DNA from 4 places in the Pontibacillus salicampi genome. Region 1 is predicted to be linked to each of the others. Evidence: riboswitches for the same ligand, from Rfam matches in the RefSeq annotation. Region 1 holds a riboswitch; each other region holds the start of a gene.
What was found. Region 1 has a riboswitch for thiamine pyrophosphate ahead of ACFFGV_RS12560 (thiazole synthase). Riboswitches for the same ligand answer to the same signal wherever they lie in the genome.
Positions count from the first base shown of each region.

Region 2: another riboswitch for thiamine pyrophosphate. It lies ahead of thiC (phosphomethylpyrimidine synthase ThiC); the one in region 1 lies ahead of ACFFGV_RS12560 (thiazole synthase).
Region 3: another riboswitch for thiamine pyrophosphate. It lies ahead of tenA (thiaminase II); the one in region 1 lies ahead of ACFFGV_RS12560 (thiazole synthase).
Region 4: another riboswitch for thiamine pyrophosphate. It lies ahead of ACFFGV_RS15790 (YkoF family thiamine/hydroxymethylpyrimidine-binding protein); the one in region 1 lies ahead of ACFFGV_RS12560 (thiazole synthase).

Region 1 is NZ_JBHLTP010000011.1:74,987-82,471, forward strand. Features, by position in the region: gene ACFFGV_RS12540 (MoeB/ThiF family adenylyltransferase) at 1-240, opposite strand, end outside; gene thiS (sulfur carrier protein ThiS) at 240-443, opposite strand; gene ACFFGV_RS12550 (thiamine phosphate synthase) at 440-1,036, opposite strand; gene thiH (2-iminoacetate synthase ThiH) at 1,057-2,160, opposite strand; gene ACFFGV_RS12560 (thiazole synthase) at 2,176-2,937, opposite strand; TPP riboswitch at 3,029-3,130, opposite strand; gene ACFFGV_RS12565 (trimeric intracellular cation channel family protein) at 3,195-3,806, opposite strand; gene ACFFGV_RS12570 (cell wall-binding repeat-containing protein) at 4,074-5,462, shown strand; gene ACFFGV_RS12575 (5'-3' exonuclease) at 5,524-6,393, opposite strand; gene ACFFGV_RS12580 (CAP domain-containing protein) at 6,639-7,472, opposite strand.
Region 2 is NZ_JBHLTP010000003.1:702,423-709,907, forward strand. Features, by position in the region: gene ACFFGV_RS04990 (HAD-IIB family hydrolase) at 1-4, shown strand, start outside; gene eutH (ethanolamine utilization protein EutH) at 217-1,293, shown strand; gene ACFFGV_RS05000 (NAD(P)H-dependent oxidoreductase) at 1,980-2,531, shown strand; gene ACFFGV_RS05005 (serine protease) at 2,805-2,972, opposite strand; gene thiC (phosphomethylpyrimidine synthase ThiC) at 3,001-4,785, opposite strand; TPP riboswitch at 4,924-5,038, opposite strand; gene ACFFGV_RS05015 (hypothetical protein) at 5,344-5,799, shown strand; gene ACFFGV_RS05020 (NAD(P)/FAD-dependent oxidoreductase) at 6,151-7,203, opposite strand; gene ACFFGV_RS05025 (ABC transporter ATP-binding protein) at 7,336-7,485, shown strand, end outside.
Region 3 is NZ_JBHLTP010000010.1:5,432-12,916, reverse strand. Features, by position in the region: gene thiM (hydroxyethylthiazole kinase) at 1-728, opposite strand, end outside; gene tenA (thiaminase II) at 780-1,475, opposite strand; TPP riboswitch at 1,669-1,775, opposite strand; gene kynU (kynureninase) at 2,130-3,407, shown strand; gene kynB (arylformamidase) at 3,418-4,041, shown strand; gene ACFFGV_RS11600 (tryptophan 2,3-dioxygenase family protein) at 4,057-4,761, shown strand; gene ACFFGV_RS11595 (acyl-CoA thioesterase) at 4,861-5,379, shown strand; gene ACFFGV_RS11590 (GNAT family N-acetyltransferase) at 5,613-6,482, shown strand; gene ACFFGV_RS11585 (DNA/RNA non-specific endonuclease) at 6,610-7,485, shown strand, end outside.
Region 4 is NZ_JBHLTP010000013.1:26,917-34,401, reverse strand. Features, by position in the region: gene ACFFGV_RS15810 (ATP-binding protein) at 1-1,223, opposite strand, end outside; gene ACFFGV_RS15805 (hypothetical protein) at 1,501-2,142, opposite strand; gene ACFFGV_RS15800 (SE1561 family protein) at 2,139-2,336, opposite strand; gene ACFFGV_RS15795 (putative bifunctional diguanylate cyclase/phosphodiesterase) at 2,425-4,464, opposite strand; TPP riboswitch at 4,782-4,883, shown strand; gene ACFFGV_RS15790 (YkoF family thiamine/hydroxymethylpyrimidine-binding protein) at 5,008-5,616, shown strand; gene ACFFGV_RS15785 (ECF transporter S component) at 5,613-6,191, shown strand; gene ACFFGV_RS15780 (ABC transporter ATP-binding protein) at 6,188-7,485, shown strand, end outside.

The DNA of each region.
Region 1 (7,485 bases):
CCTATTTTCCGCATCTTCTTCAGTGTATAGCTGCTGCCGCTGTAGGTTGCTAAATTCTACATAATCCCGGTCAATAAGAACCAGTTGACCAATTCCCGCTCTAACTAAAGCCTCGGCCGAAGCTGCTCCTAATGCCCCTGCGCCAATTATGAGTACAGTTTTATCTTGAATAAGCTGCTGCCCCTTCGTACCGATGGGCTCAAATCGTTCCTGTCTTGAATACCGTTCTGACTCCATCATCAGCCACCTCCAACAAAATGAACTAATTCAAATTCATCACCATGTTGAATAGCTGCCGTTGCATATTGCTCTTTAGGAATAATCGCCTTATTCCACTCGACAATAACTGGCTTGTCCTCTAATGCATAAAAGGTTAGTAGATGTGTGATGGTCTCTATATTATAAGGAAGTTCCACGTTTTTTCCATTCACCTGTATCGTCATGAAAACCACCCCTCCCGTAGTTGTTTAGCTGCTTCTTTCGCGTCCTCAGAGTCCCAAAGAAAAGACATGGCGGCAGCCCCAGCTGCTCCTTTCCTCATTACCTGTGCTATGTTATCCGGAGTGATGCCTCCGATTGCTATCACTGGTATATCAACCATCTCATTTATTATTTGAAAGGTTTCCAATCCTCTTGGGGAAACTCCCTCTTTCGATGTGGAGTGGAACACATGCCCAAAGAAAAGATAATCGGCGCCTTCTCTTTCTGCATCCATTGCTCCTCTTGGGGAATGGACGGATTTCCCTGCCCTCAACCCTTTAAAAAAAGCAGGAACAACTGCTGGACTCAGGCCAGTTTCTCCTAAGTGAACGCCTCCAATACCTGTTACATACGCTACATCAACTCGATCGTTTATCACTAATCGGTCAGCAGGAACACCATTTTCTAATAATGTTTCAATCCAATAAACAAGCTCTCTTGCTGTGCGCTGCTTCTCTCTGACATGAATATAATCTACATAAGGATAGATCTCTATTGCCTTATCCACAAATTCTTTCATACTCATGGAACCGTTTGATAATGCATGTAATTCCAACTATCTCATCCTTCTTATTATTAAATAATTTGCCAATCTTTCATGACAGGCTGATATCCTTTTGTTCTAAGCAATTGTTGAATTTCATTTACACTACGCTCATCAGAGATTTCAAACTGACTTTGATTTTCATTAGGCTCAGAATAACCACCTACTTCTGTAGAAGAGGCAGCAGACATCTTAGTAACTCCTAGCGGAATTAATTCATCACGGAGTTTGGGATGCTCTCTCGTGGAAATGGTAATGCCTGCAGTTGGAATGAACAGTCTAGTTGCCAGCATTGCCTGTACCATATTCTTATCTGATACCTCTACTGCCGGCTCAAAGCTTCCAACATTTGGCTTTATGCGAGGAAAGGATACACCTATTTCTGTCTCCATATAGTTATGCTTTAGATAACTTGCGTGCATCCCTGTGATAAATACTTCTCTTCTCCAATCATCAAGACCTAATAACGCACCTATGTTCACATTCCGCATTCCGGCTTGGCATCCTCTTTCGGGGGTGTCGAGACGGTATTTATAGTTTCGCTTAGGTCCCTTCACATGGATATCACGGTAAATTTCTTCATTATACACTTCCTGATACACAGTCAATCCATCTATACCGCTTTCCACTAGCTCCTCATATTCATCTGTGTTAAGCGGCTGTATTTCAATCCCTACAGAGGAAAAATATTGCTTTAACACCTTCATGCTTTCTTTCAAATATTCCACGGAGGAATGTTTCCTTGACTCTCCCGTCAAGAGAATAATTTCTTCAATGCCCATATCTGAAATAACACGAGCTTCCTGATCAATTTCCTCCATGGTCAGCTTACGGCGAGGAAAGACATTATCGATACTAAAGCTACAGTATTTACATGTGTTAACACAATAGTCTGACAAATATAATGGTAAAAACAATTTCATTGTTTTACCAAAATGCTGTATCGTTTTTTGATGTGCTGCCTGAGCCATCTCCTCTAAATAACCTTCTGCAGCCTTGGAGAGCAATACAAAGAAATCATGTTCATCCAATCGTTGTTTTCTTAGTACATGCTCTACATCACTTGCTGATACCTGTTCCATTCGGGAAGAGAAAGGAATTTCCTTTATTTGCTGTACTTTTTCATAAAAACTCATGGAATCCCCCTTACATTATGTGGTTAAAAATCCTGTTAACGGTGAGGACGCATTTGCTGATTTTGATGTCGCTCCCAAACCAGATTCGTATGCAATACGTCCTGCTTTTACTGCTAAATCAAATGCTTTCGCCATATCTACAGGAGAGGCGGCAGTTGCTATGGCAGTATTAACAAGAACTGCATCTGCCCCCATTTCCATTGCTTCACTTGCCTCTGACGGCTTCCCTATACCGGCGTCCACAATGATAGGTACATCAATCTGTTCCATAATGATTGAAATCATTTCCTTCATTCGAATCCCTCTATTCGATCCAATTGGAGAACCTAGCGGCATTACAGCACTAGCTCCAGCCTCTTCCATTCGCTTGGCAGCCATTAAATCCGGACTCATATAAGGCAATACAACGAAGCCTTCCTCCACAAGTATTCTAGTTGCTTTAATCGTTTCTTCATTGTCTGGTAATAAATAGGTTTGGTCAGAAATCACCTCTATTTTTACCCAGTTCCCCATACCACTAGCCCGACTTAGCCTTGCTATTCTCACTGCCTCCTCTGCGGTTCTTGCACCAGATGTATTCGGCATAAGCTGAACACCCTCTGGTATATCATTTAATATATATTGATCATTACCGCGAAGATCCACCCGCCTAAGGGCAACCGTTACAATCTCTGATCCTGATTGCTCAATGGCTTCTTTCATTTCTTTATGATCCTTAAATTTTCCTGTACCAGTCAAAAGGCGATTAGAAAACGTTTGTCCAGCTATCGTTAACATGGAATCCTCTCCTTTTTGTTCATAAAAAAAGCTCATCCTTTGGAGGATGAGCTTTGGATAGACGATATGCATTGCACTGTACTGTCCATGTGACGTTAGTCACGCGCTTCCCTCCGTTGGTCTTAACCAATTCAGGTTCAAAGGGTCGGATTGAGTCCTCTCAGCCATCATCGTGGCGCCCCTAGCTTGCTTTATGAAATTAAGTAATTTAAGCTTACAAACTAAAGTTAACAAAAAATGGTTTCGCTGTAAACCTATTATAATCGATATAAATCACGAAAACGCAAATGCCAATTTAAATGAAATGATAATAACCGCAAGACAATAATGGCTACAAATAAAGTGTACAACTGCACTGTACTCGTATAATCAATTATTCCAAACCCAATCAGAGCACCTGTTATCAATGCCCATACCGCATAAATTTCAGTATGTAACACCATGGGGCGTCTTTGCGCTAAAATATCACGTGTTACTCCTCCTCCTACCCCGGTAAGAATAGCAGAGAACATTACGGCTCCTAAAGGCAATTCGTGATTCATAGCAAAGATTGCTCCCTGAATTGCAAAGGCGGATAACCCAAATGCATCAAGGTATAAATTCCATCTATTCCAGAACATCACCCAGCTCTTTGGGAAGAAATACACAATCATGATAGTCCCAAAGGCTACGTAGAGAAAAATTCCCTGCTCCCAAATATGGATAACATCTTCTTGTAAAAATAAATTCCGTGCAATTCCTCCGGCGAAGGGAGTAGCAACACCAAGTATAATGACACCAAATATATCATATCGTTCACTCATTGCAACGATTGCACCACTGAAAGCAAAGGCTGCTACTGCTATGAAGTTTAATAAGTCCCAAGCCATTTAACATCTTTCCTCTTTTTATCCAAATACAAATCATTCTCTATTTTAGCATACATCAACGATATTACACGGATTTTCCCCAATGAAATGGCAAAGCACGAATAAGGTATATCATTAATATTGGAATAGCTCTCCTTTCCTCTATTCAGTCTCAAAGCTTCATCCTCCCAGACTATGGTTGGGCACCTTTATTCCCATAGTAAAGCGGAATAGATTATGCTACCGTTAAATTGAAAAAATTTTGTCGAAAAAGGTGGTAGCGTTAACGTGAAAAAAACTATTCTGTTTCTACTCATCGGTATGATAGGCAGCTTTATTATTTCCTCTCCCTCTTCTTTGGCTGCAAATGAATTGAACACGTATGAAAGAGTAAATGGAACAGATCGATACAAAACAGCTATCGCAATATCTAAACAAGGCTGGCCTAATGGGCTTACTAATCAGGACAACTCTGTTATCTTAGCAAGGAGCGACAATCCAGCGGACGCCCTTGCATCTGCCAGTCTCTCAGGCGTTAAGGACGCGCCTATTTTATTAACCTCAACCTCAAATCTTCCCTCCTCGGTACAAGAGGAAATGAAAAGACTAAACGCGAAAAAAGTGTATGTGTTAGGAGGACCAAATGCCATTAGCCAAAGTGTTATCAATCAGTTGGAAAAAATGGGATTGACCACAACTCGTGTTGCTGGAGATGATCGATTTGAAACGGCTAAAGCAATCCATAAAGCAAGTGGTCTTAAAAACAGCACAAAGGCAATTGTGGCTAATGGATTTACTATCGCAGACGCTCTATCGGCATCTAGTCATTCTGCAATAGAAGAAACACCTATATACCTAACGAGGAATAACAGACTTCCTTCCTCATTATCTTCATCTGTCCAAGATGTTACTATTTATGGAGGTCCTGGAGTTATTAGTAATGAGCTGCAAAATCAAATGGAACAATCTGGAATTGACACCACTCGACTATCTGGAAATGACCGCTTTGAAACGAATATAGACGCAGCAAAGCATCTCTCTTCCACAGCTAATAAGATGTTATTCGTAAGAGGTATTTCTACGAATAGTAATACGGAAGATTACCCAGACGCTGTCGCAGCCTCCGGTTTGGCAAATCGCTTAAAAGCCCAAGTCATACTAGTACATCCTAGCAAGGATATGAAAGCAACTGAACATTACATATCCAACAAAGAGATATCTGGGTTCGTACTCGGAGGGGAGAATGCTCTACCTGAACGAGCATTGACCAATATGTATTTGTTGAAGAAAAATGGTTCTATTAGTCAAGAAGCAAAACAGGTGTTGGAGTTAACCAACAAAGAACGTACAAAAAGAGGACTTTCAAAACTGGACATCGATCCATACCTTACCCAGGTTGCACAAGAAAAATCAACCGATATGAAGCGTAACAAATACTTTAAGCATACAAGTCCAACGTATGGAACACCATTTGAAATGATCCAATCATTTGGAATTAACACTAGCGCTTCAGCAGAGAATATTGGGTTAGGATATCCAAGCCCAGAAGACATGGTAAACGGTTGGATGAATAGTGAAGGCCATCGCAGGAATATCCTTAATGAGAATTACACCCATATTGGGATTGGTTACTTAGATCCTGGCCACTATTGGACACAAATGTTTATCCAAAAATAACTTTACAAGTACCAACACTAAACATGGAAAAGCGCTATGTTCTGACACATAGCGCTTTTTATTAACTAATCATATCATGTAATTTTCCAAGTTCTACTTCCTTAAATTTCTCCATCATTAATGCTCTGTCAATGGTTAGTAACGCTTCGTCTAAGCCACATGTAACATCTGCTTCACAATATATTCTTGCCAATTGGTGAGAAAGACGTAAATTTTCCATATCCCGTTCAATTTTTTCTCGCTGGCTTTTCGTTACATTATCCAGATTATCTAGTAACCCTTCAATTGTACCGTGGGCTTGTAACAGCTTTAATGCTGTTTTTTCTCCAATCCCCTTTACTCCAGGATAATTATCACTGCTGTCCCCCATCAATGCTTTTAAATCAATCATCTGCTCCGGGGTAATACCTTTTTCTTCCGTGAATGTCTCTGCCGTGTATTCAGCATAATTCCCATAGCCCTTTTTCAATAATACAACCGAAACATTTTCCGTTAACAGTTGAAGTATATCCTGATCTCCCGTCAGTATTACTACCTCTGCATCTTCGCGTAAATTAGATGTCAGTGTGCCGATACAATCGTCTGCCTCGTATCCTTTTAAGCCTACATTTGGAATATTCAAAGAAGAGGTTACTTCTTTAACCAAGTCAAATTGAGGTATTAATTCCGTAGGGGGAGCATCGCGGTTTGCTTTGTAATCAGGAAACATTTCCGTACGGAACGTCGAGCTCCCCATATCCCAACAGCAAATCACATGACTTGGTTGATAATGATTCATGGCAGTAAATAAGTGCCTGACAAATCCATGAACAGCGTTTGTTGGTACCCCTTTACTATTTATTCGAAAATAACCACTCATTGCCGTTGAGAAATAAGCACGAAACAATAACGCCATTCCATCCACCAGCATGACTTTATTTTTATCCATCATCACGACTCCTTTATCACTCTACATGGATACTATTATAACAAAACGTCTGATTTAATACAGTCAAAGCTAATTGGAACATTTATGCAGGACGTTTCTGTTTTCACCCATTTATTTGTATTAATGATTTGGTATGCTGACCTATAATTTCTCAATATGTATGATGGAGAAATACTGATATAAATACCAACTGGTCAGTTACTCAAAAAAAGTGATACACCTGCTTACGATGCATCACCTTGAGCTTTTTATTTTTGAATAAACATTTGTGTCCAGTATATTCCCATATCTCCACCGCGTTCTACACCAATTCCAATATGGGTTACTTTATTGTTTAAAATGTTTTTGCGGTGTCCTGCGCTATTCATCCAGCCCTTTACAACTTTCTCAGGAGTCTTCTGCCCTGCTGCAATATTTTCTGCTGCCGTTTTATATTCAATTCCGAAGTTATCCATCATCTCGAATGGGCTGCCATAGGTTGGTGAATTGTGCGAGAAGTACCCGTTGTTTACCATATCTTCTGATTTCTTTTGAGCAACGTTTGTTAATTCATCAAACGCTTTTACTTTTGGCAAACCTTTTTTCTCGCGTTCCTTGTTTGTTAAATCCACAACCTGCTGTTTAAAGTTCTTATTCTCACTAGTTTCCTCGGGAGCTTTACCATCACTAGATGGTGCTTCTCCTCTTTCAGCTTGAGGCTGTTGCTGCTCATTTCCACCTTGTTGCTGCTGTTGCTGTTGCCCGTTGTTTCCATTTCTTGTACCCGGTGCTTGTTGACCGTTTTCAAACTGCTTTGGATTTATACCAAATTCCTCAGGGTTCACATTATACTCTTGAACATCTCCCCCAGGAATGGTATATTTACGAACCTTTCCTTGAACGTCGAAACGGTTCATATATTTACCATCGCCGTTTTGTACATTTTCATAATTATTTCCTCCTGGTTCAAAGGAAAGACGCTCTGCATTACGATTTGCGTAATTATTTAAATTATCTGCCGCTTGCTCATCATTTGTTCCACAAGCTGAAAGCAAACTAACAGAGAGAATTGCTGATAAGGATAGGGCCATATATTTTTTCATACTATTTCCTCCA
Region 2 (7,485 bases), on a different contig from region 1:
TTGAAATTAACATGGAAGCAGGTTGGTGATTTTAGTTAGCAGTAAGCTCATATTTCTATTCATAATGGAAGTGAACATCTGAAAAAGATAATAGAGCAATTTTTTAAGGTGATTTATAACTGCTTTCTACTCCAAAAAAAGAATAATGGTCATCATCCTCCTTTTTATGAAAAATAATTCTATGATATTTGGGTTGTTAAATGGGGAGATCATGCAATGGGAATAAACGATATAATAGTTTACATTGTCATCTTATTTATGTGTATAGGTGCGATGGACAAGCTAATAGGAAATAAGTTGGGGGTTGGCGAGAGGTTTACAGAAGGATTTATGACAATGGGGTCGTTAACATTGGCGATGGTTGGGATTATATCATTAGCTCCTGTTATAGCAAGTATCTTAACCCCATTTGTTGCGCCAGTTTATAGTGTGTTTGGTGCAGATCCGGCCTCCTTTGCTAACACTTTAGTAGCACTGGATATGGGGGGGTACTCGTTAGCAACGGAGATGGCACAGGGGAAGGATGCTGAACTATTTGCATGGGTTTTTTTAGGTACGATGATGGGACCGACCTTAGCATTTACTATTCCTGTGGCATTAAGCATTATTGACAAGGAAGATCATACGTATTTTGCGAAAGGAATTTTATTAGGATTAATAACTGTCCCTGTCGGTTGTTTAATAGGTGGAATAGTTGCGGATTTAAATATTCTTATAATCATACAAAACCTTATTCCTACCATCATTTTATCCATATTTATTTCTATCGGTTTATTTATCTATACAGATAAAATGATCGCTGGTTTTGCTGTCTTTGCGAAAGGTATTCACATAGTAGCTATTATAGGTTTAACTGCTATTAGTGTTGAAACCTTCACGGGCATAGTAATAATCCCTAATATGACACCACTTGTTGAAGGGGTTGAAATTGTAGCGATGATCGCTGTTTTTCTTGCAGGTGCCTTTCCGATGGTTACGGTTATCTCTTTTCTCCTTAAACAGCCATTAAAACAAATAGGATATGCATTAGGTATGAATGAGGTTTCAACGGCGGGCTTAATGGCAACCCTGGCTCATAACATCCCTATGTTATCCCTGTTAAAGGATATGAACCCAAGAGGAAAAGTCATTAATGTTGCTTTTGCTGTCAGCGGTGCTTTCGTATTAGGAAGCCATTTAGGTTTTGTTGCTGGAGTTAATAAAGACATTGTATTTGCAATGATAGTTGGGAAGCTAGTAGGAGGAATTAGTGCTGTAGTTCTAGCTGTTATTGTGACTAGAAAGTGGGTTTAAATTAGTTGTGCTGTTCATATGTTCTGAATGAATGCCGTGATGTTTTTGGTTCATACAGCCTTTAGTTGACTATTGTGGATGTGGGAGAGGGCAATGATGAGAGAGATGAAGGCATGTCTACTTTTGGACCCCACTGTATGGTGGTTAAATATTTTAGGAGGAGTTAAGTATGCCGATATGCCAAAACTGCAAGGGTTGCTATTAGGACACTTTTCCCCTTTACTATGGTAGAAACGGTAGAAGCATCCGAAAACAGACCAATAACCATAAAAAGCTGGCCATCACGAACAATATTTTTGTTCATGGAGGCCAGTTTTTTAAATGCACACAGGTTATAAACAAAATTAGGAAACCTTCTATATTTGTATATTTACTTTTGAGGGAAGATGAATCTCCTTCGTGAACGTGGATAAGAATCTCAAATCGATATAGGTAGGGAAATAAGCTCATTTTCCCTAGGATATATCTCCTTTTTTGTAAAGTCTATGTAGATGTTAATTTGTACTACGTTCACATCCATTCAGTAAAATTATCCTTAAATTTTGCCATATTATAGTAAAAACAATAGACCACCTATACGTACTTGGAAGTTCCTTAGGTACATACAAGTAATAATTGCAGCGCTTTCATTAATGAGATAGATAAAGATACAATATGAGTCGAATAAAGGAAAGGGGAGAAGAGTAATGAAGCATATTTTACTTATTAATGGTCATGAAGCGTATAATAAATCCAAAGGAGAGTTAAACCATACACTTTTTCAGGAGTGGCATAAGGTATTATCTTCCAAGTACGAAGTCAACACAACGATTGTAGATGAGGGGTACAACGTGGATGATGAATTAGAAAAGTGGAAGTGGGCAGATGTAGTCATCATGCAGACACCTATCTATTGGTTTAGCATTCCAGGGAAGTTTAAAGGTTATATTGATAGAGTGTTCATGGATAACATTTTCTTTACGGGATCAACACGATATGGTCATGGAGGGCTATTGACTGAAAAGCAATACATGTTCTCTTTAACATGGAATGCTCCAGCATCTATATTTAATAACTATGATGCATTCTATGAAGGGAATTCATTGGATGAAGCTATTTATCATCTTCATAAAATGAATCAGTACGTAGGGATGAACCCCCTTCCGACATTTTCCGTTCATGATGTTGTCAAATCAACTGATGTACCGCAATATAAAAATCAAATAAAGAACCATTTCAATGAAGTCTTCGAGGACTAAGTACAAGTGCAGAAATGTCATTCATAGTTACTAAGCTCAAGGTGAGATAGGAAGGTTTATAAAATGCTAAAACGCTTGAAGCCAATTCCAAGCGTTTTAGCATGCTAATCAGATAAACCCTTAACGAACAATTCTGATGTCACCAATTCCAACCCCTCCTTTGTTGAACATGGCAGTCTTTTACACCCCCAACAAGGAAATTGCCAATCTGTTAGGATTGGCATCTCGTGATTCTGTGGTTTACCTGTATAGTTCATAATAAAAATGATCCAATTAGTAATATAACGTATTTACCTTATGGCACTTCATACATTGCTCATGGTGAGCAGATGGAATATATTCGTGCTCACATTCTTCTTGTAGCTGGTGAAGTTGTTTCTCTAATGCATTTATGTGAATTTTCAACTGTGCAATTTCTTCCGTTATGTCTTGTGCTTTCATATTCCGTGCTCCTTCCATGTAATAAGAATTACTGGTATATAGAACCGCCAGATCTTTGGAACTCAGCTGCTTTTTCTTTCATTCCCTTTGATATTGCTTCATCTGTAGCAAGCTGTTGTTCCTTTGTGTAATTCCTTATATCCTGTGAAATTCTCATACTGCAAAACTTTGGACCGCACATGGAGCAGAAGTGAGCTGTCTTTGCACCTTCGGCTGGTAATGTTTCATCATGGTATTCCAACGCTCTATCTGGGTCTAGTGCTAAATGAAATTGATCTCTCCAGCGAAATTCGAAGCGAGATTTAGAAAGGGCATTGTCTCTTAATTGAGCACTAGGATGGCCTTTTGCTAAATCAGCAGCATGAGCAGCAATTTTATATGTGATCACTCCTTCACGGACATCGTCTTTATTTGGTAAGCCAAGGTGTTCTTTGGGAGTAACATAACAAAGCATAGCGGTCCCATACCAGCCAATCATCGCCGCCCCTATAGCCGAGGTGATGTGGTCATAGCCTGGCGCGATATCTGTTGTTAAGGGGCCGAGAGTATAAAAGGGTGCTTCTTCACATATTTCCAGTTGTTTGTCCATGTTCTCTTTAATAAGGTGCATAGGAACATGTCCTGGGCCTTCGACCATTACTTGTACATCGTGCTCCCATGCTTTTTTTGTTAATTCTCCAAGGGTTTCGAGTTCCTTGAACTGAGCTTCATCGTTGGCATCTGCTATGGAGCCAGGTCGCAAACCATCTCCAAGTGAGAAGGATACGTCATAGGTTTTCATGATATCGCATATTTCGTCAAAATGAGTGTATAAGAAGTTCTCCTCATGGTGATATAAACACCACTGAGCCATTATAGAACCACCTCGTGACACAATTCCGGTTAAGCGGCTGGCAGTTAGCGGGACGTAGGAAAGTAATACACCGGCATGTATAGTAAAATAATCCACTCCTTGCTCAGCTTGCTCAATTAACGTGTCCCTGACGATTTCCCATGTTAAGTCTTCTGCAACTCCATTCACCTTCTCCAGTGCCTGATAAATAGGGACGGTTCCAACAGGGACAGCGGAATTTCGTATAATCCATTCTCTTGTCTTGTGGATATCTTTTCCGGTTGATAAATCCATAATGGTATCTGCCCCCCATCGGGTAGCCCATGTCATCTTTTCTACTTCTTCTTCTATAGAGGAGGTAACCGCAGAATTTCCTATATTAGCATTCACCTTTACGTGAAAATGCCTGCCGATAATCATAGGTTCTATTTCTGGGTGATTGATATTAGAAGGAATAATAGCACGTCCTTTTGCAATTTCTTCTCGTACAAATTCAGGATCTCTCTGCTCTCGTATTGCTACAAATTCCATTTCTTTTGTAACTATACCCCTCTTTGCATAAGAAAGCTGGGTAATCCGTTGACCTTCTTTAGCTTTCTTAGGCTTATCGTTTTGATTTGGGAATGCCATATGGTCTATCCGAGGATCTGCCATGTGTTTATACCCATTATCCTCTGGAAGCATAACTCTTCCTTGATATTGTTCTACATCTCCTCGCTCATCAATCCAACCGCTTCGAAGCGGAGGCAGACCCTTTGTAATATCTATACGAAAGTCTTCATCTGTGTAGGGACCGCTGCTATCATACACTCGGAGAGGAGGATTATCCTCTTCCCCAAATGAGCCAGTAGTAGGGGATAGCTGTATTTCTCTCATTGGTACCTGAATATCAGCTTGAGATCCTTGTACATACACTTTTTTACTTCCAGAAAAACTGGACATAATCGTCATGTTCTTTTCATTTACGCTTTGTTTAACCATATTCTTCATCTCTCCTTCTTATAGATGGGAAGGACGAGATCCAGAACAACCTTAAAGAGTTGAAAGTACATAAAAAGCCGGGTCCTATTCCATAGGGACCCGGCAGATGTATGTAGAAGTTATATTGCATTCCAAGATGCTGTTTATGACTAACTTCCCTACGCTGGCATGATCCAGATCAGGTCCAAAGGGTCAAGAAACTTCCACGCGTCTCTCTCTCAGCCCGACTCATCGGACTCCCCTAGTTGTCTATAGTATATATTTTCCTGCAGGAATTAGGAATAGGGATATTTCACTAAATACCATTTCTAAGCAAATGGATGTTGTGAATGGAAAAATACACGACTTCTTTTCCTTTCCTGATAAGGAGCCTCACAAATACTAGATTTATTTCATGTCGCTGCAACTATTCTTTCATTATAAAAGGTGAAGATCTCTACACGCTTTTTTATACTGAACTATACTACCAATTTTATCATTTCAGATTGACGCTATAATGATAGAGTGATAGCTTCAAATATGTGTAAAAAAATTCAATTTTGGAAAGGAAGAAGCTAGTTGAGGAAAAAATGGTTAAGTTCTGTGCTTATGGTTGCCATAGCAATAGCTTTTGTACTTCCGCAAGGAGCAAATGCACAAGTACAAGGACACACCATAATTGATGAGGACACTGTGAACGTATTAAGTGCAATTGAAAATATGCCAGATAATATTATTTATTCTGGTAGGGAAGAACGTAAAAAATGGATTGAGGAATATACCGGATTAGATCTTCCATCTGAACAATCTAAATCTATTACATACACTGTACAAGCACAAGCAAGTTGGGGGAAGGTAGCGACTTGTGCAGGAGCATTAGGAACAGCAGCAGTTATCAACTTAACCCCAGCTAAAATAGTTAAGCTGAAGTCAGCATTAAAAGCTGCTGGAGGAGCAAGAACATTTGTTACAAAATGTTCTTCTGCTTACAAAACGTTTAGAAATGCAGGTGCATGTTCTTGGATACTCGAATGAATAATTCACAAAAGAAATTTCTGGCAAAACTGGATTGGCTTTTTATACTGTTGCTAGCTGTAAATTTGGCTTCTTTATTCTTGTTTGAGGGAATAGTAACTACATGGATCGTGGTTATCATCTTTGTTCTTAGTTTGATTATTGTAATATATTCACGAATAAAATATAAGCAGTTAGATAAAGATTGAGACTCCAATAATAAAAGGGACTAGGTACCGGTACTAAGTCCCTTTATTATATAAGCGAGTCAAATCAAAATAGCATATGAAATAGGTGTAGTAGGTATCTGTTCATACACAAGCTAAGGACACATAAAAAACCAACAGGAAATCTTCCCCTGTTGGTGGTTGGTTATTGTACCAGCTCTTGAATGAGCTGCTTATTCCGCTCCTTGAACATGTCATTGTGGGAGGAGACCATTCCATTAGCAGCAGCGTCCGGCTGAATAAAACGCTTCGCCCTGTTTACTGCATTAGCTGCGTCTTGAAAAGCACCTGCAATTAAATTTAATTTCCCCTCATGATATAAAATATCACCAGCTCCGTATAAACCTTCTACAGTAGATTCACTCAACGCATTTCCTTGGATAAAATAATCATCCTTAAGGGTAATAGGAACTGTACTATTATCAAGAAGGGATGCATCACGATCAAACCCATGATTAATAATGACATCGTCTACCTTTATATGACTAATTGTGTTGTCAAGGTGGTTGGTGAGCTCAACTTCAGAAATGATGTCCTGCTGCTTGTTGGCTATTAAATTAGTAATGGAGGTATGGAATAAACATTCAGTGGGTCCATCGAGTAGTTGGGTAACTTGCGCCTCATGTCCCTTTAGCTCTTCTTTTCGATAAGAGAGATACACTTTTTTCGCAATAGAGTCTAAAGCATTAGCCCAATCTATTGCGGAATTTCCTCCCCCGGAAATCACCACTGTCTTATCTTTAAAATGCTGTAAAGAGGTAACGGTATAATGCAGGTTGGTCAACTCATAACGATCCGCACCTTCTATCGGTAACTTCATTGGCTTTAAGATACCGCTGCCAACAGCAACAATAACGGTTTTAGAATAATGCTTCTCTCCCGATGCAGTATCTATGCGAAAGCTCCCATCCTCCATTCTCGTAATGGAGGTAACTTTTTCATTCAGTACAATAGTGGGATCGAACGTTAATGCCTGCTGGACAAGATTATCCATTAATTGCGCCCCAGTAGTAGGGGGAAGACCGCCAACATCCCAGACCATTTTCTCGGGGTAAATTTGCACCTTTCCTCCTAATTGAGGCTGGTATTCTATAATTTTTGTTTTCATTTCTCTAAGACCGCTATAAAAAGCAGAATAAAGACCCGCTGGACCTCCACCAATAATCGTAACATCATAGTATTCCTGATGCATTGTCATCACGCTCCATCCCTATATGTACCCAAAAAATTTGGTTGACAGTTATATGTTGAGAAAGTATAGTAACATTGTAACGATAGTGAGAATCATTTTCAACAGCGTTGAGGATTTATTTTCAATGGGAGGCTTCATATGGTCCGTTTATATACAGAACATTTACAGGTAGGGTACGGAGAAAAGTCTATCGTAGAGGATCTGACGCTACATATTCCTGATCAGCAAATTACAACCATCATTGGTGCTAATGGTTGTGGGAAATCCACTCTATTAAAAGCTATCACA
Region 3 (7,485 bases), on a different contig from region 1:
TCTAGGAAATGGGCGTGAAATGTTCCTGGACCATTTGCTTTTGGAACAGCTTGTTCACTTGCAACCCCATACGTAGTTACAGCGGTCACGGCATTATCCACAGGTTGTCCACCTAATGTTAGAAATGCTGTAAGAACCGAGCCCAATAAGCATCCTGACCCCGTAATGGCTGTCAGCATGCTTGTTCCATTACGACATAAAACAGTCTGCGTTCCATCGGAAACTACATCTGTTTCCCCAGTTAGTAGGATAAGGGTATTCAGCTCTTTAGCAGCCTGTTGCGCAATACCTGCTACATCTCCTTTATCAGAAGAGTCTACTCCTCGTGTTTCCCAGTCCTGGTGGATGAGGGTGGCTATCTCCCCAGCATTTCCGCGTATAGCTGTAAAGGAGATGTTGTTGATAAACTGTTGACAGATTTCTTGTCGGTACGTGGTGGCACCAACTCCGACAGGGTCGAGCACTACTGGAAGGCCTAACTCATTTGCCTTTTTACCTGCTTGGAGCATAGCATCGACATCCTCAGAGGTTAATGTTCCAATATTAATCAGTACTCCATCTGAAATGGAGGCCATCTCCGCCGCTTCATCTCTTGATTTTGACATGACAGGAGCTGCCCCGATAGCGTAAAGTCCATTTGCTGTGAAATTAGTTACGACTTCGTTCGTCAAATTGTGGATAAGCGGTTTTTTCTCCCGCAATGCTGTAAGCAAAGAGCTATTTAGCATGAAATGATTTCCTCCTTTAATATAATTGTGGATAAAAAGTGTATAACTGTTTTAAGAAGAGGCCACTGATGCCCTTGGGATAAGATCCCATGTTTGTTCGTTATAGCTCATCTCCCAGAAAGCCCATTCTAGTTGACAGCTCTTGATAAACGCTTCTTTCATGTGTTCCTTCTCTCGTTCGCTTGCTCCTTCAGCCCATGTGTCTAATCGTTCTCGTAGATTAATAGTTGTATTGGACATGGATGTATCAGCATAGAAGGTAATCCATGTATAAAATGGGTGGTTTGTATCCGGATTCACTTCTTCCATGAGTCGATTCCCAATTTCAAGATACGTCCACGGACATGGAAGTAAGGCTGCTAGAATTTCTCCTAAATTTCCCTCATGGGCATGGTGTTTCATATGTTTAATATAGTAATCTGCATTCGGAGGTAACGGGTATCCTTGCAATTGTTCATAAGGAATACCAATATACTCACATAAATTGTGGTGAGGGTGGACTTCACTATTTAGCACAAAGTCTATATTTTGCGTGAAAAATTCAATATCGTCTCGATCATGACACTTTGATACTGCTATGCCATAAAGATGCATGAAAGCATTTAAGTATTCAAAGTCTGCTTTTACGTAATGTGTCACAGCCCCTTTTGGTACATCTCCATTGGCAATTCCTCTTACAAATGGATGCTCCATTATAGCTTCAAAAATTGGTTCTGCCTCCTGGCGAAGTTGTTCAGTGAATGTCATATTTCTGCCTCCTAAATGAAATTTGGGAGGAAGCACTAGGAACGGTGGGGTGAAGCTGGATAGAAGTGTTGCTTGGGCTCCTTGCTGCTGATAGATTTACCCAAATTAGATACAAAAAAACCGCTCCGAAACTGGAGCGGTTATGGATGTTTGTGAAAAGCAGCATACGAATAAACGAAGCGCTTTATATTCTATCCAACCGACTCCACTTCCCTTCGCTGGTACTAACCAGATCAGGTTCAAAGGGACCAAGGCAATGCCTTATCTCAGCCTTCATAGAAGGCGCCCCTAGTGGACTTCCTATACACGTCTTACTATAACATAGACTGGATAGGAGTTCCAATCACCTTAAAGGGGAGTGAGCAAGACATTCGATTTAACCCATTCCTGGCAAAGGGTTGTCCATATATGAACAGGCACTATCTATGAAGCTTTCTTGAGAGATAATGAAATCACTTCCTCCATTGCTTCCGGAGGCCACTATAACGAAATTATTGGCACTCTATTAGGTGTTGAGGAGAGGTATCCATGTGTTGGTTTTTCTCTTGGGCTCGATAGTCTATTTTTTGTGCTGCAAAAAGAGGAAGTACCTTTGTCATCTTTACCTGGTTTTTCTCTAATATGGTAAACTAAGAGAAAAAGGGAGAGAGGGTGTTGGATGTGGATGTTTCGAAAGAATATGCCAAGTCACTAGATGATCAAGATGAACTCGCTGCATTTCGAAAGGAGTTTTACGTACAGCCTGAGACAATCTATATGGATGGGAACTCGCTTGGGCTGTTGTCGAAACGGGCGGAGAAATCATTATTAGACGTTTTAGATTCTTGGAAGCAGCTCGGTATTGGTGGATGGATGCAGGGGAAGTATCCATGGTATTACTTGTCTGAAGAACTAGGAGAAAAGAGCGCTCCTTTAGTAGGGGCTAAATCGGAAGAGGTTATTGTAAGCGGTTCCACAACTACCAATCTTCATCAATTAGTAGCCACTTTTTATCAACCAGTAGGAAAAAGAAATAAAATAGTGGCGGATGAATTAAATTTTCCCTCAGATATATATGCCTTACAGAGTCAATTGAAGCTGCATGGATTGGATCCTGAGGAACACCTGCTGCAAGTGTCCTCCCCAGATGGACGGCAAATTTTAGAAGGTGACATTATTGAGGCTATGACCGAAGAGGTGGCGTTAGTTGTATTGCCAACGGTTCTATATCGCAGCGGTCAGCTGCTTGATATACAGAGGCTGACGGAGGAAGCGCACAAACGCGGGATTTTAATCGGTTTTGATGGGTGCCATTCTGTTGGAGCTATTCCTCATCGCTTTCATGAATGGGGGGTTGATTTTGCTTATTGGTGTAATTATAAATATGTAAATAATGGCCCTGGTGGAGTGGCGGCATTATTTGTGCACGAACAGCACTTTGGAAAGAACCCCGGCTTAGCTGGATGGTTTGGCTCTGATAAACATAGTCAGTTTGATATGAGTCACACGTTCCAGCCAGCTAAAGATGCTGGTGCCTACCAAATTGGTACACCTCACATGCTAAGCACTGCACCATTAATTGGCTCCTTAGAATTATTTCAGGAAGCAACTATTGAAAGAGTAAGGAAGAAATCACTGCATGCTACTCGCTATATGATGGATTTAATTAACGAAGAGCTTTGGAGCTTTGGATTTGCTATAGGAAATCCAGACGAAGACCACCGTCGTGGAGGGCATGTGTGTCTGGAGCATCCGGAGGCTGCCCGTATTTGTAAATCGCTAAAGGATTATGGGGTCGTACCTGATTTCAGAGCTCCTAATGTTATTCGCCTGGCACCTGTAGCTTTGTACAATACGTATGTAGAGGTGTGGGAAACGGTCCAGCTATTAAAGAGGATTATGGATGAACAATTATATCTGAAATATGAGAACGAGCGTGATGTTATTGCATAAGAGAGGATGGTTGAAGATGATAGATGTTTCTAGAAGGCTGGGGCCAGATACCCCTGTCTGGCCAGGCGATACTCCTTATCGCTACCAGTTAAGCTGGAGTATGGAAGAAACAGGATCCGTTAATGTGGGACAAGTTGAAATGAGCGTCCATACTGGAACGCATGTGGACGCGCCTTACCATTTTGATTCAAACGGAGAGAAAATGATAGATCTTCCTTTGGATATTTATATGGGCAAGGCTATTGTACTGGATGTTTCCAATGCTACAGAGGTCACCGCTAGTTTATTAGAAGGGTTTTCCCTGGATGGAGCGGAACGAGTTTTACTGAAAACGGATACGTGGAAGGAGGGAGAACCGTTCCCAGAAACCATTCCTTCCATTCACCCGGATGCGGCTTCTTATTTAGCCAGTCATGGAGTCCGTTTACTCGGCGTGGATGTCCCTTCAGTAGATCCCTTAGACAGTAAAGAATTAGCTGCCCATCACGCATTACATACTCACTCCATTCATATTCTAGAAGGGTTGAACCTAGAGGGTGTTACTCCAGGATTGTATGAGCTGACAGCCCTACCCTTACCTATTGTAGAGGGGGATGGAAGTCCTGTCAGAGCGGTACTCCGCTACTATGAATGAAGGGGGAACGAGAATATGGATTATTATAAAACAAAGCAAAAGAAGGATTATGAGAAATATATTAAAACAGAACCATTGTTAACACTGCAAAAAGAAGAAGGGGAGTTAAGCTGTGAGGATGAACTAACCTTTCAGATGATTCACCAAATAGCAGAATTACACTTCAAGCTGATGATTCAATATATACACATGGCAGAAGAGTATATGGAGAAGGACGAACCAGAAAGAGCCACGGAACAAATAAGAAGAGTAAATATGCATCTGGATCATTTACCAACAGTATTTGATATGGTAAAGGTTATCAGCCCAAACGATTACCATACGATTCGTCTAGCCCTTGGTCAAGGAAGCGGACAGGATTCACCAGGGTTTAATGAAATATTAAGGCTCGGTCCTACCCTGTGGGAGCCGTTCCAAACGCTTCTTAATCAAAGAAAATTAACTCCTCTCACCGTTCATCAATCACCAGAGAACTATTACAGTATGTATCATCTCATGCAGCAGCTGACACGCTTCGATGAGAACTTCCAGACGTTCCGACATTACCATCTACAACTAGTTCGTCGCATGATAGGCTTACAGACCAACAGCCTTAAAGGAATTCCAGCACAGATGCTAGAGAAGGGGGTTAAGTACGAGTTTTATCCTGAGCTTTGGAAGAGCATTTGTGATCTGACAGATTACACGGGTTCAAGCTATGATACAAAGCCGCTTGAATAAATTATCCGATGTAAGCGCTTGATTATTTAGAACCAACATATAACAGGTAGAAGTAGGGTATAATGGGATTACGAGTTGATGTAGTAGGAGGGTAATCTAATGGAAAAGAAACCTTGTATTGATTCACTAGTTGTCAAAAACTCACATGTGCTACCAACCGATACGAACAATCACGGCACCCTATTTGGAGGGCAGCTGATGGCCTATATTGATGATGTAGCTGCCATTGCTGCCACGCGCCATGCTCGTTCTCCTGTTGTTACTGCTTCAACAGATTCTGTTGATTTCCTGTACCCAGTAAACGCTGGAGATGCCATTTGTTTAGAGGCATTTGTGACATGGACAAAAAACACCTCGATGGAAGTATTCGTAAAAGCCATCAAGGAGGAGCTCTTGACGGGTAAAAGAGCTATATGCGCTACCTCCTTTATTACCATGGTGGCATTAGATGAAAACAATAAGCCGAAGACAGTGCCTACTGTGTACCCGGAAACCGAAGAGGAATCCTGGCTGCACGAAGGAGCAGAAAAACGAGCAGAGCGTCGCAGAGAACGACGCGGTGAATCGAAGGATTTTGCTAATCGTTTTGGAACTGAATTTCCTTGGAGACGGAAATAAATGCACACCATACATAACCTTGTTGCTAGCGGCAACAGGGTTTTTTTATGAAGAGTAAATTACAGGACAAGGCAACAGAAGAAGATGCTTCCCTTAAAGAAAGGGTGCCCTTATAATAAGTGGCACCTTTTTTAGATTGCCAGCTAATTGAAAAAACCACTTCTGTTTGGAAGGAAATGTATGGATGGTTGTCGAATCGTGTGAATACTCAAATTTTTAGGGGGTGCTGCTCTATGACGGTAATGACTTTCAATAGTCCAATAGAGTTTGAAAGAAGGGTAGAGCCCTTTCTGATCAAATCAGAGGCTTTACATAACTTGCCGCTTGGTATATTGCAAAGGCTAGTTCAGCAACAAGATTATTACGATCAAGAGCCGGTGCTAGGATACATACATGAAAGAGGAGATATCCAGGCTGTCGTAATTCGAACTTCTCCACATATGTGGGTAATTGCGACCAATCACACACCCTCCGACAGTGTTTTGGAAGAAATGGTTCGGTTCTTTGCTGATAATCATCATGACGTTCCCGGTCTTATAGGCGCCCCAGAAACGATTACCAGATTAGCAGATCGATGGAGGGAGCTTACTGGAAGGCCTTATCATATTGCTATGCAACAAAAGGTGTACCAGCTTGATGCTGTTGGTCCTTATAACAGGGGTAACGGCTTTTTAAAGCTGGCGGAAGCGGAGGACTTAGCATTAGCAACACGCTGGTTATATGCCTTTGGTCTAGAAGCAGGAATTGATATTACGGAAGAATACGCACAAAAAGTAACAGAGCAAAATATTAAGCATAAAAAATTGTACTTTTGGGTTGTGGATGGACAAGTCGTCTCCATGGTAGGTCAAGCGAGGTCTACACGAAATGGGACGACAATAAACAGTGTGTACACTCCTGATAAATGGAAGCGGAGAGGGTATGCTACGTGTGCTGTTGCCTCCTTGTCTGAGAAGCTGCTCGGTGAGGGGTATCAGTTTTGCAGTTTATATACAGACCTATCCAATAGTACCTCTAACAACATATACCAGAAAATAGGCTATTACCCTATCGGAGACTCATTGGTTGTACGGTTTAATGGAGAGGATAATACTAATACTTAAGTCTTTGCTGTTTAGTAAAAAAATAGGGAAAAGGATGGAAGGTATGTATGGGGTTCGTATGGAAGTAGAGGGTGTCCCGTTTATGTTGGACGGGTAACTTTAAGACATCCTTTAGGAGGCTTGTGCGATGATTCAGTATGAAAAGCTACAGCAGTGGAATCGGGAGTTAATTGAAGAACAGCAGCAGCAGGCTTTACATCGATTTGCAGAAAGAACACCAGAGCGAGAGGACAATGAAGCATCCCTCCAAACACATAGCCCGTTTGAAGTAGATCAGCCAGATAGAGTAGCCAATCGTAAGAAAAAGCTCGCTCGTAACCAGCTGGCAATGGAACGAATCATCGGGGAAAATGATCTTTTTCCTATTTCTTATTTTCAAGCAGGCATCAACGCCTCTAAGTCCGTTTGTCGTATAGAAATAAGAGATGGTATTGGGAAAGTAGTAGGTCATGGTACCGGATTTATGGTGACACCGAATTTGCTATTGACCAACCACCATATATTGAAAGATGAAGAGGTTGCTAGTCAAAGCCTTGCTCAATTTAACTTTGAGCAGGATGTGAACCTTAGAGAAAAGGAAATAAAGAATTTTCACTTTAAGCCTGAACAATTTTTTCTATCGAATCAAAAGCTTGATTTTGCCCTTGTAGCAGTAGAAACAACTTCTTCTGACGGAAATGAACTCACTGAATTTGGGCATATCCCTTTACAGGAAGAGACAGGGAAGGCGCTCATTGGTGAAAGAGTTTCTATTATCCAACATGCATCCGGCAGACCGAAAGCTGTGTCTATTCGGGAAAATAAAGTGCAGGATGTATTGGATAACTTTATCCATTATTCAACCGATACAATGCCAGGGTCTTCTGGATCGCCTGTTTTCAACGATGAATGGGAGGTTGTTTCTTTACACCATGCCGGAGTACCTGACCCGAATGATAACAGCTCCTTCGTTGCCAATGAAGGTGTAAGAATTAGTAGAATTATTTCTTATATTAAACAGCAG
Region 4 (7,485 bases), on a different contig from region 1:
TCATTGACATGAAAATCAATTTTCTTCTCTGATGCAAAGCTGATTTTTCCTAGCAGGATTGCCTGGACCGTTTCATCTTCAATTTGGTCAAACAATATTCTGTTTTGTTGTTGTTGAATAGTAACCTCCTCGTCTAACAGTTCCCTTGCTTCCTGGTAATTACCTAATTGCAGGAGTCCAGATAGCACATATAATTTATTTGTATATTCATGTGTCTGGGAACGGAGGTCTTCTGAATACTTACGAACTTCGGTTAAGGTTTGAACCATCTGCTGGACCTCCGTCTTGTCTCGAAAACTAGCTACTACGCCAATGACTTCCCCCTGTTCTACAACGGGAGTTCTATTGACGATAACCAGCCTGTCTCCTAATAGCATCTCCTGGTCTGTTTCCTGCTGGCCGGATTGAAGTACTCGAAGCATTTTCGTATTAGGAAACACTTCCTCAATGGATAAGTCAATCGCATCGTAAGGGATATGGAGCATTTCCTGTGCAGAGGTGTTCATCATAGAAATGTTGCCATCTTGATCGATGGCGATGATGCCTTCTTTTATGGAATATAAGATCGCACTTCGGTCCCGATACAAACTGGCTATTTCCTTCGGTTCGAGTCCAAGCGTATCCTTTCTAATACTTCTCACTAGCAGAACACCCCATCCTACCCCTACTAGTAATATGAGAAACGCTACAATACTAATCTTCCATAATTTTTGATACATAGCTGCCTGGATATCCTCTATTAAAAATCCGACGGAGACGATACCAACAATATCCCCTTCACTATTTCTAATCGGTGCTTTTCCACGTAAGGATGGCCCTAATGTCCCTGTTGCTTCTGAAGTATAATACTCGCCCTTTTGTAATGCTCGATCATTATCTCCTCCGACCATTTTACGCCCAATTTTCCAAGCATCTGGATGAGCATAACGAATGCTATTCTTATTTCCTATCACAACGAATTCTGCTCCTACCTCCTTCTCTACCTCCTTCGCTATTGGCTGAATAATAAGAGATGGGTCCTCCAGTGTGAAGGCATCTTTAATGCTTGGCATAAAGGAAACGGTGGTCGCTACTTGCAGAGCAAGCTCTCCCTTTTGACTTTTCGTTTGTTTCACTTCCCAATAAGCAAAAATAGCGGTTAACGTAACAATAACGAATAACAGCATAGATATTACTAATCCCAAAATTTTGGTTTGCAATGATACTCTTAATATATTTCGCACACAACGTCTCCTTGCAAGCTATAAAACGCTTTCAATTTAATATAATTTTAATTTTTCTGTCAATTAACATCAACACTTTTCTTCGTTTTTAATACAAACTGTTCACGCTGCTGGTACAATTTTTATGCAGTCCTCATTCGGAAAGCGTTCCATTGGAGATAATCTGGTGGAAAGTTCCCCCCCAAGACTACATTCCTTGAACCATTAGCCTGATCCAAAAGCCTGATTAATAGCTTCCATATAAAAAAGCTGCACATTTGCAGCTTTTCGTTGTTACTTAGCGTCCTTCCTCCACACGCTGGCGATTGTCTGTAATGAGCAAGTAGATCAGTGCCCCTATAATGGGAATCAAACCAAGCCACCATAGCTTCTGGGATCGTTCGTGTAAGTAATAGGCATGGTGGGCAATGGCGACCATGGAAAGGAGTGTCAGCACGATAAAGTCTATCGTCATGACATGGACAAACCGGGATTGCATAAACATATCTGCATATACATTAACATCACCGTAGTAAAGACCAAATGCCATCAGCACTACCGTGAGTAGTAATAGTAGTATGTATAACCCACGATTTGACAAAAACAATCTCGCTCGTTCTGGAGTTCTGTTCTTCACTCGCCGTTTTTCTATATGGAATACAAAGTAAGGTAATATCGTAAAGGCACCGGCAACGAAAGACCCTAAGGCAAATGGCCATGCAGGGATAGATGCTCGATCATTTTCAAGTAGAAGAATACAGTACACAGCAGGCCATATCCCTAACAACGAAAACACGGTCATCAGTAAAGGGTCGGTATATTGGGCGGAGAAAAGGTGTTGCAGAAAGACATCTTTTCCTCCTTCTATTGGAGCCAGAAAAAAGGCATAGCTGATAAAAAGTAACCACAAGGCTAGAAGAATCGATTTAAGCTCCTTCATGAGCGACCATCCTGCCAATCCTTCTTAAATCGTTCTATCTTCCCTTCCAGCTCGTTCATTAAGTGTAGTAGTTGATCTAAGTCCTCTACTTCAACAGAGTGAGCATCCATTGATTGGACAACGTGCTGAAGCATGTTCACTCTGTTTTGGACATATTGAATTTGTGAATGACGGTTATCTGCTGCTTTCCCCATGGTATCCCTCCTCCATACTCTGTTCCTTTTCTGTATTATACTTCAAACATCATTCCTATGCCGAGGAAGAAGAATTTCCAATTTATGCTTACACTAATTGGGCTGCATTTCTTTCGTACACCGCTGATAGCTCCTCTGCCCGCATAGGTTTCGCGAAATAATATCCTTGTAAATAATCACAGCCATACGATTGCATGAGCAAATATTGGACGTTTTCCTCTATTCCTTCTACCACAATTTCCATTCCGAGGTGCTTAGCTAATCGAATGATGGTTTCTACTATAGCCTGCTTCTTCGTATCATGAGCAATATCTTGAACAAACGTTTGATCAATTTTCAACGTATCTATCGGGAGCATCTGTAAATAGTTTAATGAGGATAGACCTGTACCAAAATCATCTAGAGCAATACGAAACCCGAGCTCTCTTAACTGATGAAGGGTTGCTACAGCTTGACTCATATTCTTCATAACAGAGGTTTCCGTAATCTCCAACTCTATTCTGGAGGGATGGATCTCAATCTCATCTGTCAATCGCTTCATCAGGTCATACACATTTCCATATTGAAAATGGATAGCTGAAATATTAATTGATAGCTGACGGATAGATGCCTGCTCTTTATCCCACGCTTTCAGCTGGATTAAAGCAGTACGTACAATCCATTCCGTTAGCTCGGTAATTAATCCACTCCGTTCTGCTAGAGGTATAAATTCCCCAGGAGACACCTGGCCCAATTCCTCGCTGAACCAGCGAATTAATACTTCTGCTCTTCGATAATGTAATGGATGTGCCGACACGGTAGGTTGATAGTAAAGGGAGAATTCCCCTCTCTTCATTGCATGCTTCATACCGTTTAACAGCTGGTGTTCTCTTTCATTAGAATGAATATCTTTATTGTAGATCTGAATATTGTTCCGACCATTCCCCTTAGCAAAGTGTAAGGCTCTTTCTGCATGGCTAAATAAAGAGGTATAGCTCGGATTATCATATTCCTTCATACTAGCACCGATTGATAGGGTTGGGCGAAACTCTAACTGTCCTAAATCAAATGGAATTCCACGAAAGCTTTCCTGGATGCTTTCCAGCCTTTCTTGCAAATCCTCCACTGTCTTCCCCTTCCTATATAGCAAACCAAAGCGATTTCCATCCAGTCTTGCTACAACTGTTGTAGGATGAGCGTGATCTCGTATCTCCTTTGCAATCTGCTTTAGGAATTCATCACCAGCCTCATATCCAAATGTATCGTTAATCCATTTGAAATGGTCCACATCAAACAAGATGCACGAGATGACGCCTTTTTGTTTAGCCGTTCCTTTCAGAAGGTCATCGTACTTTTGAATAAAATATCTTCTATTCGGGAGGTTGGTTAAAATATCGTAATAGGCTAAGCGCTGCATGCTTAAGTTCTCCACACGCCCAAGCAATAAAACAGCGGCTAATAAAACCGTCATCATAATGGTAACGTTCAATACAAGCGCTGTATTGTCACTAAATGGAGTGGCAGTGAACACCTTCGTATCTCTCACGTAAATGGGCATGGCCTTTGTACCTATGTAATACAATAGCGTGTTGGCTATTCCTAATCCAATAGCGCTTCCTATTTTACGAAGGCGGGAACGATGCTGCTGTATTTTTCTTAGCAGACGTATAGAACCAACTGCTAATAAGAATGCTACAAAGCTCGCAAGGAAAAGATAGACTGCATGAAAACGCAATTCCACTCCAGGCATGACTAATGCAGTTCTTGCTACGATTTGCATAACGATCATTCCAGCTGAAATAATAACCCCAGCCAGAAACACTTGAATATAGGTAATAACTCCCTTATTAATCATATAAAACGCAACCATACTCGCCAGTACGACAGGCAAGATAGACAAGAAGGTCGCGCTGCCATTTTCCAATATAGGTATATGGACATGCAAAGCATTAACCCATATAAAATGTACCGACCAGAGACTCATCCCAAACGTTACAGCCCCTGTAAATAGCCAGGGGATTCTCATATCTCTACTTGTCCGAGCAATATGCTGTGCAATATCAAGAGAAATATATGCCCCAACCATAGCTACTACGAGGGAAAGGAGAACCAATCCACTCTCATAATTACCTTGCAATTCTTGCAACATCCCCACTCCTCATTACGGAAGACCTAGTGTAATAGACTTAAATTTTATTATAATATTGGAATATGCGGAACAGAATATCAGTAAAATTTTCGTTAAAATTCGATTTTTCTTGCTCATTCTAACAAATATATGACTATTTTTTATTTTTCTATAGTTTCTCCTAAAAGGAGAGAACGTGGACTAACAAAGGGTACATGCAGCTTTCACGACAGTGTTTCTTTTCTCATATTCCTCTTTTCTATTATCGTCACATGTTTACAATATTTGATTCTTCTATTATTCTATACTTGTGAACGAACTAAAATTGCATACCTAGCGTTACGCACTGGGGGAGCTATGTACATGGCTGAGAGGATGAATTCCGACCCTTATGACCCGATCTGGATAATACTAGCGTGGGCAAGTGCAGTCGAACTTGATATTTACGAGCACGTGCCTATCGTGCCCTATCTTATATTAGACTGCATTCCCCTGGGATGCAGTTTTTTTGTGTTTATAACACCTTGTGTCGTTCAAAATCATTCATTACTAGGAGGAATATTCATGGAACAACGAGTTTGCGGAAGTAATCGGATAGCTGGATGCAACTTTGCTATTTATCCAATGACAGATGATTTTGTACAGGTGATTCAATCTGCCTTAAAAGAAGTAGATACATCAAAGGTTTGGATGGAAACGACTGATATCGGGACATGCGTACGCGGGAGAATTACCCACATCTTTGATGTCACAAAGGCAGCCTTTCTGCAAGCAGCAAGCACTGGTCATCACGTTGTTTTTAATGCAACCTACTCTATTGGCTGTCCTGGAGACACATCAGGCGACACGTATATGGCAGAGGACGAATCACCATTAAACGCTGCAAACAGTCAAACCATTCATCAAGAAGCAGCAGGAATGTTCTCTCTTTATCCAATGGGAGGCGGCGATTATATGGATACTATTTACAGCCAAATTGAGTCTATGAAGCAGCAGGGTATCGAGGTATCCTCCGTACACTATGCGACCCGGCTAGATGGCGATGGAAATTCTATTTATAACGGGTTAGAGCAAGTGTTTACCGATGTAGAGAAAAATGGCTCCTCTCACACCGTCATGACTGTCACTATTTCTGCTAACAGCCCTTCTACTAAAGGAGGGAAAAAGGAATGAATAATTGGAGACTGAAAGAAATCGTTGTTATGTCCGTGCTTTCTGTAGTATTCGCTGTTGTCTATTTGGCATTTTTACCAGTTGGAAAGCTGCTAGCAGCAGTGATGGGACCAATTGGATATGATCTTATCTTCGGTATTTGGTTTATAGTTTCCATTATCGCAGCCTACATTATTCGAAAGCCTGGAGCAGCCTTTCTTTCTGAAACCATAGCCGCTACCATTGAAGTGCTGCTAGGCAACGCTATGGGACCTATCCTAATTCTCTCAGGCGTTATTCAAGGATTAGGAGCAGAAACCGCATTCGCACTGACTAGGTGGAAGCGATATACCTTAGCAGTCCTTATGATGGCTGGTGTAGGTGCGGCTGTTTTCAGCTTTATTTGGGGCTACTTCCGATCAGGTTACGCTGCGTTTGGAACAACCTACATCGTTAGTATGCTGATTGTAAGAATGATTAGCGGGGCTGTCATTTCTGGTTTACTTGGAAAAGCAATTAGCGACGGATTAGCGAAGACAGGTGTACTATCCAGCTTTGCCCTTGGTAAAGAATGGCGAAAGAAGAAAGCCGCATGAGCAGGGATACGTTATCCATCCAACAGCTTTCTCTTAACTATGAAGAAACAGAACAAAGCACCCTTTCTGACATTTCTTTTACTATTTCAGAAGGAGAGACCATGCTTCTTCTTGGCCCGAGCGGTTCTGGTAAAAGCTCGCTCACCTTTTGCTTGAATGGAATTTATCCAAGTGAATTAGATGGATACACAGCGGGTGATGTAAAGCTTAACGAAGCATCCATTTCCAATAGCTCTCCTGGGCAATGGAGTCAACGGATTGGAGTGGTATTCCAAGATCCAGAAAGTCAATTTTGTATGCTTACAGTAGAGGATGAAATAGCTTTCGGATTAGAAAATATCCAGACCCCCCCTGAGGAAATCGAAACAAGAATAGAAGAAGTACTATCATTAGTTGACATGGAGGAATATAAGGAAAGTACCATTTCCTCTCTTTCTGGTGGGCAAAAGCAAAAGGTAGCATTAGCTTGTGTGTTGGCGTTACAACCTGCCATTCTTATTTTAGATGAGCCCACTGCCAACCTGGACCCGAAAGCTACACAAGACTTTATAGATACGATTCATAGCCTTCATCTTCAGCATTCGTTTGGCCTGATTGTTATTGAGCATCAGCTGGAGGGATGGGCTTCCTTTATAGAACGAGCTGTTATTTTACAAAAGGACGGAAAGATGCTGTATGACGGTCCATTAAGAGAAGCGATAACCACATTTGGTGACGAACTAAAAGAACAGGGCATATGGATTCCGAAAGTCACGGACCTTTGGCTTAGCCATTTTGGTTCTTCTCTACAGCCCCTCCCGTTAACCATAGAGGAATATATGCAATCGTTGGAAGCGAACCACCTCCACGCCCCTGCTATAATCTCTAGGCCAAACAAACGGAAGGCTTTGAGTAATAATTTGCTCATGGCAAAGGATCTTCACGTAAGTAAACGGAATCAAGCAATACTGCGGGGAATTGATGTTGCTATTCACAAAGGGGAATTTATCGCAATACTCGGACCAAACGGAAGTGGTAAAACAACATTATCGAGAGCGCTCGCGGGTATTGAAACCAAGTACGAAGGAGACCTAATGCTGCACCAAAGACCGCTTTCCAGCTGGAAGGAAAGGGATTTACGCAAGGAAATAGGCTATGTATTTCAAAATCCAGAGCATCAATTTATAACAGATTCCGTGGAAGAGGAAATAGGCTATGGAATGAAAGTTCGATCCTTCTCAGAGGACTATATAACCCAACGCGTAACAGAAATAATGTCCTATTGTCAGCTGGAAGGGTTAGAAAAGCGCCATCC